Regions from separate parts of the Streptomyces sp. CRN 30 genome, predicted to be linked through region 1. Evidence: riboswitches for the same ligand, from Rfam matches in the RefSeq annotation. Region 1 holds a riboswitch; the other holds the start of a gene.
The links. Region 1 has a riboswitch for cobalamin ahead of UW392_RS45485 (cobalamin biosynthesis protein). Riboswitches for the same ligand answer to the same signal wherever they lie in the genome.

Region 1 (7,802 bases):
TCGTAGGCCTGGTCGAGCGAGTCGCCGTAGGTGAGGGTGCCGTGGTTCCGCAGCAGGCAGCCGGAGCGGCCGTCGAGGGCGCCGAGCATGTGCACGGCCAGCGCGTCGGTGCCGTAGGTGGCGTACGGGGCGACCCGGACGGGGCCGCCGAGGGCCGCGGTCATGTAGTGGACCGGGGGCAGTTCGTCGACGAGGGTGGAGGCGGCCGTGGCGTGCACGGCGTGGGTGTGGACGACGGCACCGGCGCCGGTGTTCCGGTAGACCGCGAGGTGCAGGGGCAGCTCGCTGGTCGGCACGAGCGTCCCGAGCACCTGCCGGCCGTCCGGCGCGACGCCGGTCACATCCTGGGGCGTGAGCCGGTCGTACGGCACGCCCGAGGGCGTGACCAGGACGGTGTCGCCGACCCGGACGGAGACGTTGCCCGAGGTGCCGACGACGAGCCCGTCGGCCACTGTGCGCCGGGCGGTCGCCACGAGCGCCGCCCAGGCACGCCTTTCCTCCGGACGTACCCGCCTGTTCGGCGACCCCGGCACAGTCACAGTTCCGGTCACCACGACGCCCCCCTCAGTTCATCTTCCGTTCACTCACGTTACTTACGTTCGAGCCGCCAATGACCTCGAACGATTGCCTGGGTAAATGGAAAGCTTCTCGCTGATCCTCGCGATTGTGGTGGTGACCGCACTCGCGTTTGATTTCACGAACGGTTTCCACGACACCGCGAACGCGATGGCCACGACCATTTCGACCGGTGCGCTCAAGCCCAAGGTCGCGGTGGCCATGTCCGCCGTGCTGAACCTCGTGGGCGCCTTCCTCTCGGTGGAGGTCGCCAACACGATCTCCAAGGGTCTCGTCGACGAGACCGGCATCCGTCCCGAGGTCATCTTCGCCGCCCTGGTCGGCGCGATCCTCTGGAACCTGCTGACCTGGCTGGTCGGGCTGCCGTCCAGCTCCTCGCACGCCCTCATGGGCGGTCTGATCGGTGCCGCGATCGCCTCGGCGGGCGTCGGCGCGGTCCACGGCGACGTGCTCGTCACCAAGGTGCTGCTGCCGGCGATCGCCGCGCCGATCGTCGCGGGCATCGCCGCGCTGCTCGCCACGCGGCTGACGTTCACCCTGGGCCGCAAGGCCGACGGCAAGGCCGCCGCGAAGGGCTACCGCGTCGGGCAGATCGCCTCGGCGGGCCTCGTCTCGCTCGCGCACGGCACCAACGACGCGCAGAAGACGATGGGCATCATCACCCTCGCCCTGGTGGCCGGCGGCGCGCTGGCCCCCGACTCCGACCCGCCCACCTGGGTCATCCTCTCCGCGGGCCTCGCCATCGCGCTCGGCACCTACCTCGGCGGCTGGCGGATCATCCGCACCATGGGCTCGGGTCTGACCGACCTCCGTCCGCAGCAGGGCTTCGCCGCGCAGACCAGCGCCGCGACGGTCATCCTGGCCTCCTCCCACCTCGGCTTCTCCCTCTCCACCACGCACTCGGTCTCCGGCTCGGTGATGGGCGCCGGGCTCGGCCGCAAGGGCGGTGTGGTGCGCTGGTCCACGGCGACCCGGATGTTCGTCGCCTGGGGCCTGACCCTGCCGGCCGCGGCCCTGGTCGCCGCGCTCGCCGAGTGGGTCTGCGGTCTGGGCGACTGGGGCACGGCGCTCGTCGCGGTCCTGCTGATCGCCTCCAGCTTCGCGATCTGGCGGATCTCCCGGCGCGAGGTCGTCGACCACACCAACGTCACCGCCGGTGCCGCTGCCGCCGAGGAGCCCGAGCGGGAGCCCGCCGGGGTGGTGACCGCGGCGGTGGCCGCCGTCACCCCGCCGCCGACGGCCGCCGCGGCCGAGGGCCTCCCGGCCGTCCCGTCCCCCGCCGGCGCCTCCGAGACCCCGGCCCGCCCGGCCGCCACCTCCGTCTGAGCCCGCCCGGCCGGACACGAACGGAAGAGAAGCAGGATGAAGATCGACTGGGCGGCCCTCGGCGCCGTCTTCGGAGTCGGCCTCGTGGTCACCGTCGGCCTGGTGGCCCTGTTCACCCTCGGCATCGTCGGCCTCTCCCGCCAGGAGCGGGCCGCCGCGCAGGGCGGCTCCGCGGCGCTCGCGGTGACCGGCGCGTACGCCTGCTTCGCCGCGTGCGCGGCGGCTGTGGCGTACGGCATCTATCTGATCGTCGCCTGAGCACACACGGCACACACACCCCACAGAAGACTCCCTGCCCCGTCGGGACCGGTTCCACCGGTCTTCCCGGCGGGGTGGTGCTCTTTTTGGGGGATGCCGCCGTCAAGCGAACGCCGTGGATCCGGTTGTGAATGTTCCTCGCTCCACCGCCAGGCGCCGGAAATCCCACTGCGCCACCTCTGCCACACGGACATCCTTCCCCTCACCCGTCACATCCCGTTCACCAGCATTTGACAGGTTTCATACGCATTCGGACTAGCGAAGCGACCGGACCAGAAAGACACATGTCATACTGACCACCGCTGGTCGCAAGTGTCGAACTAACCTATTCTCATTGACAGTTGTTATTCGACGGTGGCGGCCCGACCGGTCAACAACGACACGTGGCAGGGAGCACCATGGCCAGAGACATCGATCCGAGCCTGAACCGACGCAGGCTGCGAATCGAGCTGCGCAAGGCCCGCGACGAGGCGGGCCTCACCCAGCGGGATGCCGTGCAGCAGCTGGAATGGTCACTCTCCAAACTGATCAGAATCGAGAAGGGCACGGTCAGCCTCGGCGTGACCGACCTGCGGGCCCTGCTTCAGCTGTACGGGGTCACGGAGCCCGACAGGGTCACGGAGCTGGAGGAGGCCGCCCGCGGTTCGAAGGGAGCGTCATGGTGGGCGCAGTACAGCGAGGTGGTGTCACCGGCGTACGCCCTCTACCTGGGCTACGAGGGATCGGCGGACACGATCCGCATGTACAACCCCGTCGTGCTGCCCGGCTTGGTGCAGACCGAGGACTACGCCACCGCGCTGCTCTCCGCCCAGACCGGGGAAGCGCGGGTGCGCCCGCAGGTGGAGCTGCGTATCACCCGGCAGGAGCGGTTCTTCGAGACCGACGACGGTCCTGAGATCGACATCGTCCTGGACGAGGCGTCGCTGCGGCGTCAGATCGGAGGTCCGGCGGTACTGCGGCGGCAACTGGACCACCTCAAGACGCTGACGGAGCACCCCAGGACGACCATCCGCGTGCTGCCTTTCTCCGTCGGCGCGCACTTCAGCGTCTCGATCTCCCTCATCCTGCTCGAATTCAAGAACGACGACGATCTGCTCTTCCTGGAGGGTCCGGGCGGTGGTCTGAGCAGCCGTGACGACTTCGGGCTGGTCGCCCGCCACCAGGAGAACTTCGAGGAGATCAGCGCCGAGGCGTACGAGGGCGCTCGGGTGATCGAAGTACTCGACGAGGTCAGGGAGAGCCTGGCCACCAGCTGAATCCGGGCTGGGACGGCCCGGCACGAGACGGGGGAGGCCCCATGACGGTCTTCGGAATACGAGCGTGGTGGCAGCGGTGGCGCGCGCCGGCCGGCACCGGTCCCGCCGCCGATCCCCTCGGGACGTCCGGTGCCGCGGAACAGGGGGCTCCCCCACTCGACGACCACGCGCTGAAGGCGTACGCCATGCAGCGGCCCGAGTGGGCCGAGGCGCTGATCGAGGTGGAGAACGCCCGCGTGGCCGGGGAGATCCGGCTGGTCTCCGCCCGGCTGCTGCTGGGCACGGCGTGCGGCAGCGTCCTGCTGTTCAGCATCGCGCTGGCCACCCGCGCCGCGCCCAGCGTTCCGCACGGCGCTGCGGCTCCGCTCGCCACCGCCGTCATCGGCGCGTTCGTCGCGTCGGTCCTCACCGCACTGGGTGCCGCGCTCGGCAGAGCGCTGCGCGGCCGGACCACGTCGGAGCCCGCCCAGCCGGTCAGCGGGGGCGCCGCCGGGGCTCCAGGGCCGCCAGAGCGCGGTTCAGAGCACGGCGACGATCCGAGGCGGGTGTGAGCCCCCACCAGAGTCCCGCGCCCACGGCCACGACGGCCGTCACCGACAGCCATACCAAGCCGCGGGCCATGTCGCCCGGCACCAGAAAGGCCGCCAGCGCTCCCAGCCCGACGGCAAGGATGCCCGCCACCGAGCAGTACAGCGCCAGCGGCCGCGCCCCGGTCAACCGGTCTCTCCGCGCGCCCGGCCATCCCGGACGTGCGGAAGCGGTTCCTTCCGCTCGGTCTGCCATGCGTGTACCTCCCGTCCCCCCGCGCGGCGGTCAGGCGCCGCGCGATTCCGGGTCCACAAGCCCCGCCAGGAAACCACACCACGTCGAGTGTCGAAAGGCGAGCACAGCGGCCCGGCGGCGCTTCGTATCACGCACCCGTACGCCGTCGTCCACCCGGCCGATGGCCACCTCGACGCAATCCTGCCCGTCCTGTGAATAGCTGCTGCTGAACCACGTGCGTCCCGGCAGTCCGCTGTCGACCACACCCACCTCCTCCAGCACCGTCGGCCGTCACCCGGTCACCACGCTGTCACCCGCCGCTCGACCGAAACACCATCGCCATGTACACGCGCTGCCGTTCCCCTGGAGTCTTCCCAGCTTCCCGCCCGGGGAAGAGCACATAAAGCGTCGATCTGACGACCTGACGCGTGCTCAGCACTGTGGACCACAGCACACTGCAGCCTCGCAGGTCAACGGCAAGTTGACGGTTGTTCTCGGACCGTGGTGGACTTCCGGGGCCATGTACGGCGGCTGGAGAGGAAGCCCGGTGAGAATCCGGCGCGGTCCCGCCACTGTGACCGGGGGTGCTCCCCGGGAGTCAGGAACTCTCACCGCCGGTCTCGTCGAACCAGGGCGTGGACACCCTGAGTGAGGACACAACGCGATGCTCGGCTGCCGTTCAGGACGCAGGCCCGCCACTCCCCTCTCCCGTGTGACCGGCTGACCCCGTGCGTGCCGGACGCGTCTTCGCGTACGGTGCCGCCGCCGGCCTCCTCGGCGACCTGCTCCTCGGCGATCCGCGCCGCGGGCACCCGGTCGCCGTGTTCGGCCGGGCCGCCGGTGCCGTGGAACAGGTGCTGTGGCGTGACCACCGGGGACGGGGCGCGCTGCACACGGCCGTGTGCGCCGGTGGCGCCGCGGGTGTCGGGTTGCTCGCCGCCCGTTCCGTACGGTCCTCCCCCGCCGCCTCCGCCGCGCTGACCGCGGCCGCGACGTGGGCCGTCGTCGGCGGCACCTCGCTGGCCCGGGAGGCCCGCGCGATCGGCCGGGCCCTGGAGGCCGGTGACGTCGAGGCGGCCCGCGAACGGCTGCCGCACCTGTGCGGCCGCGACCCGCAGTCCCTGGACGCCGACGGCATCGCCCGCGCGGTCGTGGAGTCCGTCGCCGAGAACACCTCCGACGCGGTGGTGGGCGCCCTGGTGTGGGGTGCCGTGGCCGGCGTGCCGGGCCTGCTCGGCTTCCGGGCGGTCAACACCCTCGACGCCATGGTCGGACACAGGTCCCCGCGCCACCGCCGGTTCGGCTGGGCCTCGGCGCGCCTCGACGACGTGGCCGGCTGGCCCGGCGCCCGGCTGACCGCCGCGGCGGCCGTCGTGGCCAGCGGCGACGCCCGGGGCGCGGTACGGGCCTGGCGCGCCGACGCCGGGCGGCACCCGAGCCCCAACGCCGGTCCCGTCGAGGCGTCCTTCGCGGGCGCGCTCGGCGTACGGCTCGGCGGGACGCTCTCGTACGGCGGCCGGGTGGAGCACCGGCCGGTGCTCAACGGCGCGGCGGGCCGGGCCGTCGACACGGCCGACATCGACCGGGCGGTACGGCTCTCCCGGCGCGTGACCTGGCTGGCGCTGGGCGTGTGCGCGGGCGCGCGGCTCCTCGCGGACGCCCGCACAGCACGTACATCCCGCGCAGCGCGTATATCCCGCGCAGCGCGTACATCCCGCACAGCGCGTACATCCTTTGCACCCCGTACGTCCCGCGCATCCCGTACGCCCCGTGCACCCCGTACGTGGAGAGGACGCACGTCATGAGCGGTGGGGGTCTGCTCGTCGCCGGTACCACCTCCGACGCGGGCAAGAGCGTCGTGACGGCGGGGATCTGCCGGTGGCTGGTGCGGCAGGGCGTGAAGGTGGCGCCGTTCAAGGCGCAGAACATGTCGCTGAACTCGTTCGTGACGCGCGAGGGCGCGGAGATCGGGCGGGCGCAGGCCATGCAGGCGCAGGCGTGCCGCGTGGAGCCGACCGCGCTGATGAACCCGGTGCTGCTGAAGCCGGGCGGCGAGCGCAGCAGCCAGGTGGTGCTGCTGGGGAAGCCGGTCGGCGAGATGAGCGCCCGGGGGTACCACGGCGGACGGCAGCAGCGACTGCTCGGCACCGTCCTCGAGTGCCTCGCCGAACTGCGGGGCACGTATGACGCGGTGATCTGTGAGGGGGCGGGCAGCCCGGCGGAGATCAACCTGCGCCGGACCGACATCGTGAACATGGGGATCGCCCGGGGCGCCGGGCTGCCCGTGGTCGTCGTCGGCGACATCGACCGGGGCGGCGTCTTCGCCTCGTTCTTCGGGACCGTCGCGCTGCTCTCGCCCGAGGACCAGGCGCTGGTCGCGGGGTTCGTCGTCAACAAGTTCCGTGGTGACGTCTCGCTGCTGGAACCGGGGCTGGAGATGCTGCGCGGGCTCACCGGGCGGCACACCTACGGCGTACTTCCCTTCCGGCACGGCCTCGGCATCGACGAGGAGGACGGGCTCCGTGTCTCCTTGCGCGGAACGGTCCGCGAGTCGAACACCGCGCCGCCGGTCGGCGAGGACGTGCTGCGGATCGCGGTCTGCGCGGTGCCGCTGATGTCCAACTTCACGGACGTGGACGCGCTGGCCGCCGAGCCGGGTGTCGTCGTGCGGTTCGTGGACCGGCCGGAGGAGCTGGCCGACGCGGACCTCGTCGTCGTACCGGGGACGCGCGGCACGGTCCGCGCGCTGGAGTGGCTGCGCGAGCGCGGGCTCGCGGACGCGATCGCCCGCCGGGCCGCCGAGGGCCGCCCCGTCCTCGGTGTCTGCGGTGGCTTCCAGCTCCTCGGCGAGCACATCGAGGACGACGTGGAGAGCCGCCGCGGGCACGTCGACGGGCTCGGACTGCTCCCCGTACGGGTGCGGTTCGACCGCGAGAAGACCCTGACCCGGCCGGTGGGCGAGGCCCTCGGCGAACGGGTCGAGGGGTACGAGATCCACCACGGGGTGGCCGACGTGACCGGCGGAGACCCCTTCCTGGACGGCTGCCGGGTCGGCCAGACCTGGGGCACCCACTGGCACGGCTCGCTGGAGTCGGACGGTTTCCGGCGGGCCTTCCTGCGCGAGGTGGCCGCCGCCGCGGGCCGCCGCTTCGTGCCCGCCCCCGACACGTCGTTCGCCGCGCTGCGCGAGGAGCAGCTCGACCGGCTCGGCGACCTGATCGAACACCACGCGGACACCGACGCGCTGTGGCGGCTCATCGAGTCCGGCGCGCCGCAAGGACTGCCCTTCATTCCACCGGGAGCGCCCGCATGAGCACTGTGCTGTTGTTGTCGACCGCCGACACGGACCTGCTGGCGGCCCGCGCGTCGGACGCCGCGTACCGGATCGGCAACCCGACCCGCGTCGATGTCCGGCAGGAGCTGCCGGGGCTGCTGGACGGCGCGGACCTCGCGGTCGTACGGCTGCTCGGCGGCAGGCGCGCCTGGGAGGACGGGCTCGCGGCGCTGAAGGCGTCCGGCGTCCCGACCGTGCTGCTCGGCGGCGAGTCCGTGCCGGACGCCGAGCTGATGGCGGAGTCGTCGGTGCCGGCCGGTGTGGTCGCCGAGGCCCTGCGCTACCTGGTC
Region 2 (7,802 bases), on a different contig from region 1:
GCCCGTACGCGTAACCGCCCCACACCGCGTACACCTCGGCGAGGTCGGCGTCGCTCCGCCAGTTCCGCGCGTCGATCAGCGGCAGCAGCCCCGCCCCGTACGCGCCCGGCTTCGAGCCGAAGACACGGGCCGTGGCCCGGCGCCGGTCACCGTGCTCGGCGGTGTCCTCGTCGGCGTGGGCCCGCACGTAGTTCTGCTCGGCGGACTCCTCCAGCTCCGCGACCGCCCGCACCGCGTCGTCGATCAGCCCGACCACGTGCGGGAACGCGTCCCGGAAGAACCCGGAGATACGGACCGTGACGTCGATGCGCGGCCGGCCCAGCTCCTCCGGCGGCACGATCTCGAAGCCGGTCACGCGGCGCGAGGCGTCGTCCCAGACGGGGCGGCACCCCAGCAGCGCCAGGATCTCGGCGATGTCGTCGCCCTGGGTACGCATCGCGGACGTGCCCCAGACCGTGAGGCCCACGGACTTCGGGTACTCACCGGTGTCCTGCAGGTACCGCTGCACCAGCGAGTCCGCGAGCGACTGCCCGACCTCCCAGCTCAGCCGGGACGGGATGGCCTTGGGGTCGACGGAGTAGAAGTTGCGACCGGTCGGGAGGACGTTGACCAGGCCGCGCGTCGGGGAGCCGGAGGGACCCGCCGGGACGTACCCGCCGTCCAGCGCGCGCAGGATGTGCCCGATCTCGTCCGTCGTACGGGCGAGCCGCGGCACGACCTCGTCGCACGCGAACCGCAGTACCGCCACCGCGTCCGGCAGCTCCGTACCGCCGAGCACCTCACGCACCAGCGCGGGCACCGCGGCGGCGTCCCACCCGCGCTCCTCCATGCCCTCCGCGACCCGCCGGCACAGCTGTTCCAGCAGGTCGATCGCGTCGGCGGCCGTCCGGGAGGGGCCCTCGACCAGGTCGGACAGCTCGACCGGCACCTTCACCGGCGCGCCCGGCTCGGCGAGCAGTTCCTTCTCCACCAGCCCGAAGTGCTCGGCGAGGGAAGCCCTGAGCCCCGGCAGCGCGTTCGCCTGCCCGCCCCACACCTGCGAGGCGCGCAGCACGGCCAGGACCAGGTTGACGCGCGGTTCGCCGACCGGGCCGCCGCCCAGGACGTGCAGGCCGTCGCGGATCTGCACGTCCTTGATCTCGCACAGGTAGCCGTCGATGTGCATGACGAACTCGTCGAAGGCGTCGTCGTCCGGCTGGTCGTCGACGTGCAGGTCGTGGTGGAGTTCCGCCGCCTTGACCAGCGTCCAGATCTGGGCGCGGACCGCCGGGGCCTTCGTCGGGTCCAGGTCGGAGACGAGCGCGTACTCGTCGAGGAGCTGCTCCAGCTTGGCCAGGTCGCCGTAGGTGTCGGCGCGGGCCATCGGCGGAACCAGGTGGTCGACGACCGTGGCGTGGCCGCGGCGCTTGGCCTGGGTGCCCTCGCCGGGGTCGTTGACGATGAACGGGTAGATCAGGGGCAGGTCGCCGAGGACCGCGTCCGGCGCGCACCCGCCCGACAGCCCCAGCCCCTTGCCCGGCAGCCATTCCATCGTGCCGTGCTTGCCCATGTGGACGATCGCGTCGGCGCCGAAGCTGTTGTCCAGCCAGCGGTAGGCCGCCATGTAGTGGTGCGACGGCGGCATGTCCGGGTCGTGGTAGATCGCGATCGGGTTCTCGCCGAAGCCGCGCGGCGGCTGGATCATGACGACGACGTTCCCGAACTGGAGCGACGCGAGCACGATGTCGTCGCCGTCCACGAAGAGGCTGCCCGGCGGCTCGCCCCACGCCTCCAGCATCGCGTCCTTCAGCTCCGGGTCGAGCTCGTCGAACCAGGCCTGATAGTCGGCGAGCGGCACGCGCGCGGGAGCCGCGGCGAGCTGGTCCTCGGTGAGCCATTCGACGTCGTGGCCACCCGCCTCGATGAGGCGGTGGATCAGCTCGTCGCCGTTGTCCGGGTAGCCCTCGACGACGTACCCGGCGTCGCGGAGCGAGTCGAGCACCCGTACCGCCGAGGCGGGGGTGTCGAGGCCGACCGCGTTGCCGACGCGCGAGTGCTTGGTCGGGTACGCGGTGAAGACGAGCGCGATCTTCTTGTCCGCGTTCGCCTTGTGCTTCAGCGCGGCGTGCCGGACGGCGATCCCGGCGACCCGCGCGGACCGCTCGGGGTCGGCGACGTACACCGGGACGTCGTCCGGGCCCTGCTCCTTGAAGGAGAACGGGACGGTGATCAGCCGGCCGTCGAACTCGGGGATGGCCACCTGCATGGCCGCGTCCATGGGGGAGAGGGCCGCGTCCGACGCGTCCCACGCCTCGCGCGAGGAGGTGAGGCAGAGCCCCTGGAGCACCGGGACGTTCAGGTCGGCGAGCGCCCCGATGTCCCAGGCCTCCTCGTCACCGCCCGCCGACGCCTGCGAGGCGTGCGTGCCGCCGGCCGCGAGCACGGTGGCGACCAGGGCGTCGGCCTGCCCGAGGATCTCGTACAGCCCCTCGTCCGCGCCGCGCAGCGAACCGCAGTACACGGGGAGCGCGTTGGCGCCCTGGGCCTCGATCGCGTCGCACAGGGTGTCGACGAAGGCGGTGTTGCCGCTCAGTTCGTGGGCCCGGTAGAAGAGCACGCCGACGGTGGGACGGCCGTCCAGGAGAGCCCGGTCGCCGTGGACGCCGTGCTCCGGCATCTTCCGCGGCTCCTCGAAGCCCTCGCCCGTCAGCAGCACGGTGTCGGAGAGGAAGCGTGCCAGCTCGGTGAGGTTCTCCGGGCCGCCCTCGACGAGGTAGCGCAGGGCTTCCGCGACCACGCCCGCCGGGACCGACGACTCGGCCATCAGTTCGGCGTCGGGCACGGACTCGCCGCCGAGCAGCACGGTCGGGACGCCGGACGCCTTCAGCGCCGCGAGCCCGTCCTCCCAGGCGCGCTTGCCGCCGAGGAGGCGTACGACGGCGACGTCCGCGCCGTCCAGGAGCCCCGGAAGCTCCTCGGTGACGTCCACGCGGGTCGGGTTGCCGATCCGGTAGGCGGCGCCGGAGGCACGGGCCGCCAGCAGGTCCGTGTCGGCGGTCGACAACAACAGCACAGTGCTCATGCGGGCGCTCCCGGTGCGATGAAGGGCAGTCCTGTGGGCGCGCCGGACTCGATGAGCCGCCACAGCGCGTCCGTGTCCGCGTGGTGTTCGATGAGGTCGCCGAGCCGGTCGAGCTGCTGCTCGCGCAGCGCGGCGAAGGAGGTGTCGGGGGCCGGGACGAAGCGGCGGCCCGCGGCGGCCGCCACCTCGCGCAGGAAGGCCCGCCGGAAGCCGTCGGACTCCAGCGCCCCGTGCCAGTGGGTACCCCAGGTCCGGCCGATCCGGCAACCGTCCAGGAAGGTCTCTCCCCCTTGGACATCGGCGACGCCGTGGTGGATCTCGTACCCCTCGACCCGTTCGCCGAGGGCCTCGCCCACCGGCCGGGTGAGGGTCTTCTCGCGGGCGAACCGCACCCGGACGGGCAGCAGGCCCAGCCCCTCCACGTGCCCGGCGCGGGACTCGACCTCGTCCTCGATGTGCTCGCCGAGGAGCTGGAAGCCGCCGCAGATGCCGAGCACGGGGCGCCCTTCGGCGGCCCGGCGCGCGAGGGCGTCCGCGAGCCCGCGCTCGCGCAGCCACTCCAGGGCGCGGACGGTCCCGCGCGTGCCCGGGACCACGACCAGATCCGCGTCGGCGAGCTCCTCCGGCCGGTCCACGAACCGCACCACGACTCCCGGTTCGGCGGCCAGCGCGTCCACGTCCGTGAAGTTGGACATGAGCGGGACGGCGCACACGGCGACGCGCAGCACGTCCTCGCCCACGGGGGCGGTGACGGCCGACTCGCGCACGGCGCCGCGCAGCGACACCGCCATCCCGTCCTCCTCGTCGATGCCGAGGCCGTGCTGGAAGGGCAGGACGCCGTACGTGTGCCTCCCGGTGAGCCCGTGCAGCATGTCCAGCCCCGGTTCCAGCAGCGAGACGTCGCCCCGGAACTTGTTGACGAGGAACCCGGCGACCAGGTCCTGGTCCTCGCGCGAGAGCAGGGCCACCGTCCCGAAGAAGGAGGCGAAGACGCCGCCGCGGTCGATGTCGCCGACGACGAGGACGGGCAGGCGCGCGTTCCGCGCGATGCCCATGTTGACGATGTCGGTCCGCCGCAGATTGATCTCCGCGGGCGAACCGGCCCCCTCACAGATCACCGCGTCATACGTGCCCCGCAGCTCGGCGAGACAGTCCAGCACGGTGCCGAGGAGTGCCTGCTGCCGTCCGCCGTGATAGCCGCGGGCGCTCATCTCGCCCACGGGCTTCCCCAGCAGCACGACCTGGCTGCTCCGCTCGCCGCCGGGCTTGAGCAGCACGGGGTTCATCAGCGCGGTCGGCTCCACGCGGCACGCCTGCGCCTGCATGGCCTGCGCCCGCCCGATCTCGGCGCCCTCGCGCGTGACGAACGAGTTGAGGGACATGTTCTGCGCCTTGAACGGCGCGACCTTCACGCCCTGCCGGACCAGCCACCGGCAGATACCGGCCGTGACGACGCTCTTGCCGGCGTCGGAGGTGGTCCCGGCGACGAGCAGTCCACCACCGCTCATGACGTACGCCCCTTCGGTGAGCCCTTCGGTGAGCCCTTCGTGAGAGTCCCGGCCGCGCGGGCGGCGAACCGGGCGCCCGCGCACACGCCGAGCGCGAGCCAGCCCACCCGTCGCGACAGCCGGACGGCCCGCTCGATGTCCCGCACCTCCACGGCGCGCCCCTCCCCGTTCAGCACGGGCCGGTGCTCCACCCGCCCGCCGTACGAGAGGGTGCCGCCCAGCCGTACGCCGAGCGCGCCCGCGAAGGAGGCCTCGACCGGCCCGGCGTTGGGGCTCGGGTGCTTGCCCGCGTCCGCGCGCCAGGCGCGCACGGCGGTGCGCGGAGCGCCGCCGGAGACCACGGCGAGCGCGGCGGTCAGCCGCGCCCCCGGCCACCCGGCGAGGTCGTCGAGGCGTGCGGAGGCCCACCCGTACCGCAGGTACCGGGGCGACCGGTGCCCCACCATGGCGTCGAGCGTGTTGACGGCCCGGAAGCCCACGAGCCCCGGCACCCCGCCCACGGCGCCCCACACGAGGGCCCCGACGACGGCGTCGGAGGTGTTCTCGGCGACGGACTCGACGACGGCCCGGGCGATCCCGTCGGCGTCCAGGGCCTGCGGATCGCGCCCGCACAGGTGCGGCAGCCGCGCGCGGGCGGCCTCGACGTCACCGTCCTCCAGCGCCTTCCCGACGGCCCGGGCCTCCCGCGCGAGCGAGGTTCCGCCCACGACGGCCCAGGTGGCGGCGGCGGTCAGCGCGACGGAGGCGACGGGAGAGGTACGGACGGCCCGGGTGGCGACGGCGGCCAGGGTCGCGGCGCCGCCGGCGCACACGGCGGTGTGCAGCGCGCCCCGTCCCCGGTGGTCCCGCCACAGCGCTCGTTCCACGGCACCCGCGGCCCGCCCGAACACGGCGACCGGATGCCCGCGGCGGGGATCGCCGAGGAGCAGGTCACCGAGGAGGCCGGCGGCGGCGCCGTACGCGAAGACGCGTTCGGCCCGCATCGGCTCAGCCGACCGTGGGGACGGGCGGAACGTCGCTGGGGGAGCTCGATCGGCGGCAGCCGTGCATGGCGGTATGTCCTCACTCAGGGTGTCCACGCCCTGGTTCGACGAAAACGACGGTGAGAGTTCCTGGCTCCCGGGGGCGCACCCCGGTGACAGTGGCGGGACCGCGCCGGATTCTCACCGGCTTCCTCTCCTGCCGTCGTACTTGGCTCCGGCAGTCCACCACGGGCCTCGAATTCCAGTCAACTTGCTGTTGACCTGCGACGGGGCAGTGTGCGAAGGCACACATCTCCCGCCACAGCGGACACGGCACGAGGGCGCCCCGGGTGCCGGCCCTAGCCGGCACCCGGGGCGCCCTCACAGGGTGTGCGCCGTCAGGCGACGATCAGATAGATCCCGTACGCCACCGCCGCCGCACAGGCCGCGAAGCACGCGTACGCGGCGGTGGTCGCGACGGCGGCGGAGTTCCCGGACGCAGTCGCCGTCTCCCGCTTGGAGAGGCCGATGATGCCGAGGCCGAAGAGGCCGACGAGGGCCACGGTGACCACGAGGCTGACTCCGAAGACGGAGCCGAGGGCTGCCCAGTCGATGTGCATGGTGGGTTACTTCCTTGGACTCGGGTCCGGTGCTCAGACCGTGGCCGACGAGGACGAAGCGCCGGCGGCGGCCGGGGCGGCCGGGGTGGCCGCGGGGTCGGACTGGGCCGGGATGGTGACCGCCAGGTCGTGGGTGACCGGACCGGCCGCGGCCGGCGACGGGGCGGCGGCACCCTCGGCGGTCTCGGCAGTCCTGGCGGAACCAGCGGACTCAGCGGTCCCGGCGGGCTCGTCCGTGCCGTTGACGTTGGTGTGGTCGACGACCTCGCCGCGGCGGGAGACGACCCAGATGGCGGCGCTGGAGGCGACCAGGAAGACCGCGACGACGGTGGTGCCCCAGGTGCCGAAGGCGGTGACCCACTCGGCGAGCGCGGCGACCAGGGCCGCGGCCGGCAGGGTGAGGCCCCAGGCCACGAACATCCGGGTGGCGGTGGACCAGCGGACCACGCCGCCCTTGCGGCCGAGGCCCGCGCCCATCACGGCACCGGAGACCGAGTGCGTGGTGGAGAGGGAGAAGCCCAGGTGGGAGGAGGCCAGGATGACGGTCGCCGCACTGGTCTGGGCGGCGAAGCCCTGCTGCGGCTGGAGGTCGGTCAGGCCCTTGCCCATGGTGCGGATGATGCGCCAGCCGCCCAGGTAGGTGCCGAGCGCGATGGCGACACCGGCGGAGAGGATGACCCACACCGGCGGGTCGGAGTCCGGGGCGAGCGCGCCGCCGGCGACCAGGGCCAGGGTGATGATGCCCATCGTCTTCTGGGCGTCGTTCGTGCCGTGGGCCAGCGAGACCAGGCCCGCCGAGGTGATCTGCCCCGCGCGGTAGCCCTTGGAGGTGGCCTTCTCGCTCGCGTGCTTCCCCAGCTTGTAGGTGAGCCGCGTACCGATCATGGCGGCGACACCCGCGACGATCGGGGCCGCGACGGCGGGGATCAGCACCTTGGTGACGAGGACGTCACCGTGGACCGCGCCCATGCCGGCCGAGGCGATGGTGGCGCCGATCAGGCCGCCCATCAGGGCGTGCGAGGAGCTGGAGGGGAGGCCGACGAGCCAGGTGAGCAGGTTCCAGAGGATGGCGCCCACGAGCGCCGCGAAGATCACCTCCGGTTGTATGCCGCTCTCGTCGACAAGGCCCTTGGAGATCGTGTTGGCGACCTCTATGGACAGGAACGCGCCGACAAGGTTGAGGACGGCGGACATGGCCACCGCGACCTTGGGCTTCATCGCGCCGGTGGAGATGGTGGTGGCCATCGCGTTGGCGGTGTCGTGGAAACCGTTCGTGAAATCGAACGCGAGCGCGGTGATCACCACGATCGCGAGGATCAGCGAGAAGCTTTCCATTTACCCGGTCTTCTATGGGACGTCAGTGGCTCGTGGAACGTAAGCAATCTGAGTGAACGGAAGATGAACTGGGTCGGACCGGGTGGTGTAGCGAATCGGGGTGTGATGGTTCCGTTTGTGTCGGTCGGGCGGCCGGAGCCGGGCCGGAAGCGGTGATGAGGGGCCGGGAGGCCTCGAACGGAGGTGGAATCTCACCCTCCGCATCGATGGGGTGGCCCCGAGCGAGGGGCCGCCCTCCGACCGGCCCCGCGCCACCTCCCGGCCCCTCGTCCTGCGAGTGACGCATGCCACGTCCTACGGGTGACGCATGCCACCC

Region 2: another riboswitch for cobalamin. It lies ahead of UW392_RS38255 (cobalamin biosynthesis protein); the one in region 1 lies ahead of UW392_RS45485 (cobalamin biosynthesis protein).

The regions. Positions count from the first base shown of each region.
Region 1 covers NZ_JAVRHI010000413.1:1,459-9,260, forward strand. The annotation lists gene UW392_RS45455 (class II aldolase/adducin family protein) at 1-551, opposite strand, end outside; gene UW392_RS45460 (inorganic phosphate transporter) at 637-1,902, shown strand; gene UW392_RS45465 (hypothetical protein) at 1,939-2,160, shown strand; gene UW392_RS45470 (helix-turn-helix transcriptional regulator) at 2,559-3,416, shown strand; gene UW392_RS45475 (hypothetical protein) at 3,458-3,967, shown strand; gene UW392_RS45480 (DUF397 domain-containing protein) at 4,230-4,442, opposite strand; cobalamin riboswitch at 4,665-4,808, shown strand; gene UW392_RS45485 (cobalamin biosynthesis protein) at 4,907-5,983, shown strand; gene UW392_RS45490 (cobyric acid synthase) at 5,980-7,491, shown strand; gene cobN (cobaltochelatase subunit CobN) at 7,488-7,802, shown strand, end outside.
Region 2 covers NZ_JAVRHI010000361.1:25,098-32,899, forward strand. The annotation lists gene cobN (cobaltochelatase subunit CobN) at 1-3,061, opposite strand, end outside; gene UW392_RS38250 (cobyric acid synthase) at 3,058-4,569, opposite strand; gene UW392_RS38255 (cobalamin biosynthesis protein) at 4,566-5,552, opposite strand; cobalamin riboswitch at 5,655-5,795, opposite strand; gene UW392_RS38260 (hypothetical protein) at 5,930-6,151, opposite strand; gene UW392_RS38265 (inorganic phosphate transporter) at 6,185-7,486, opposite strand.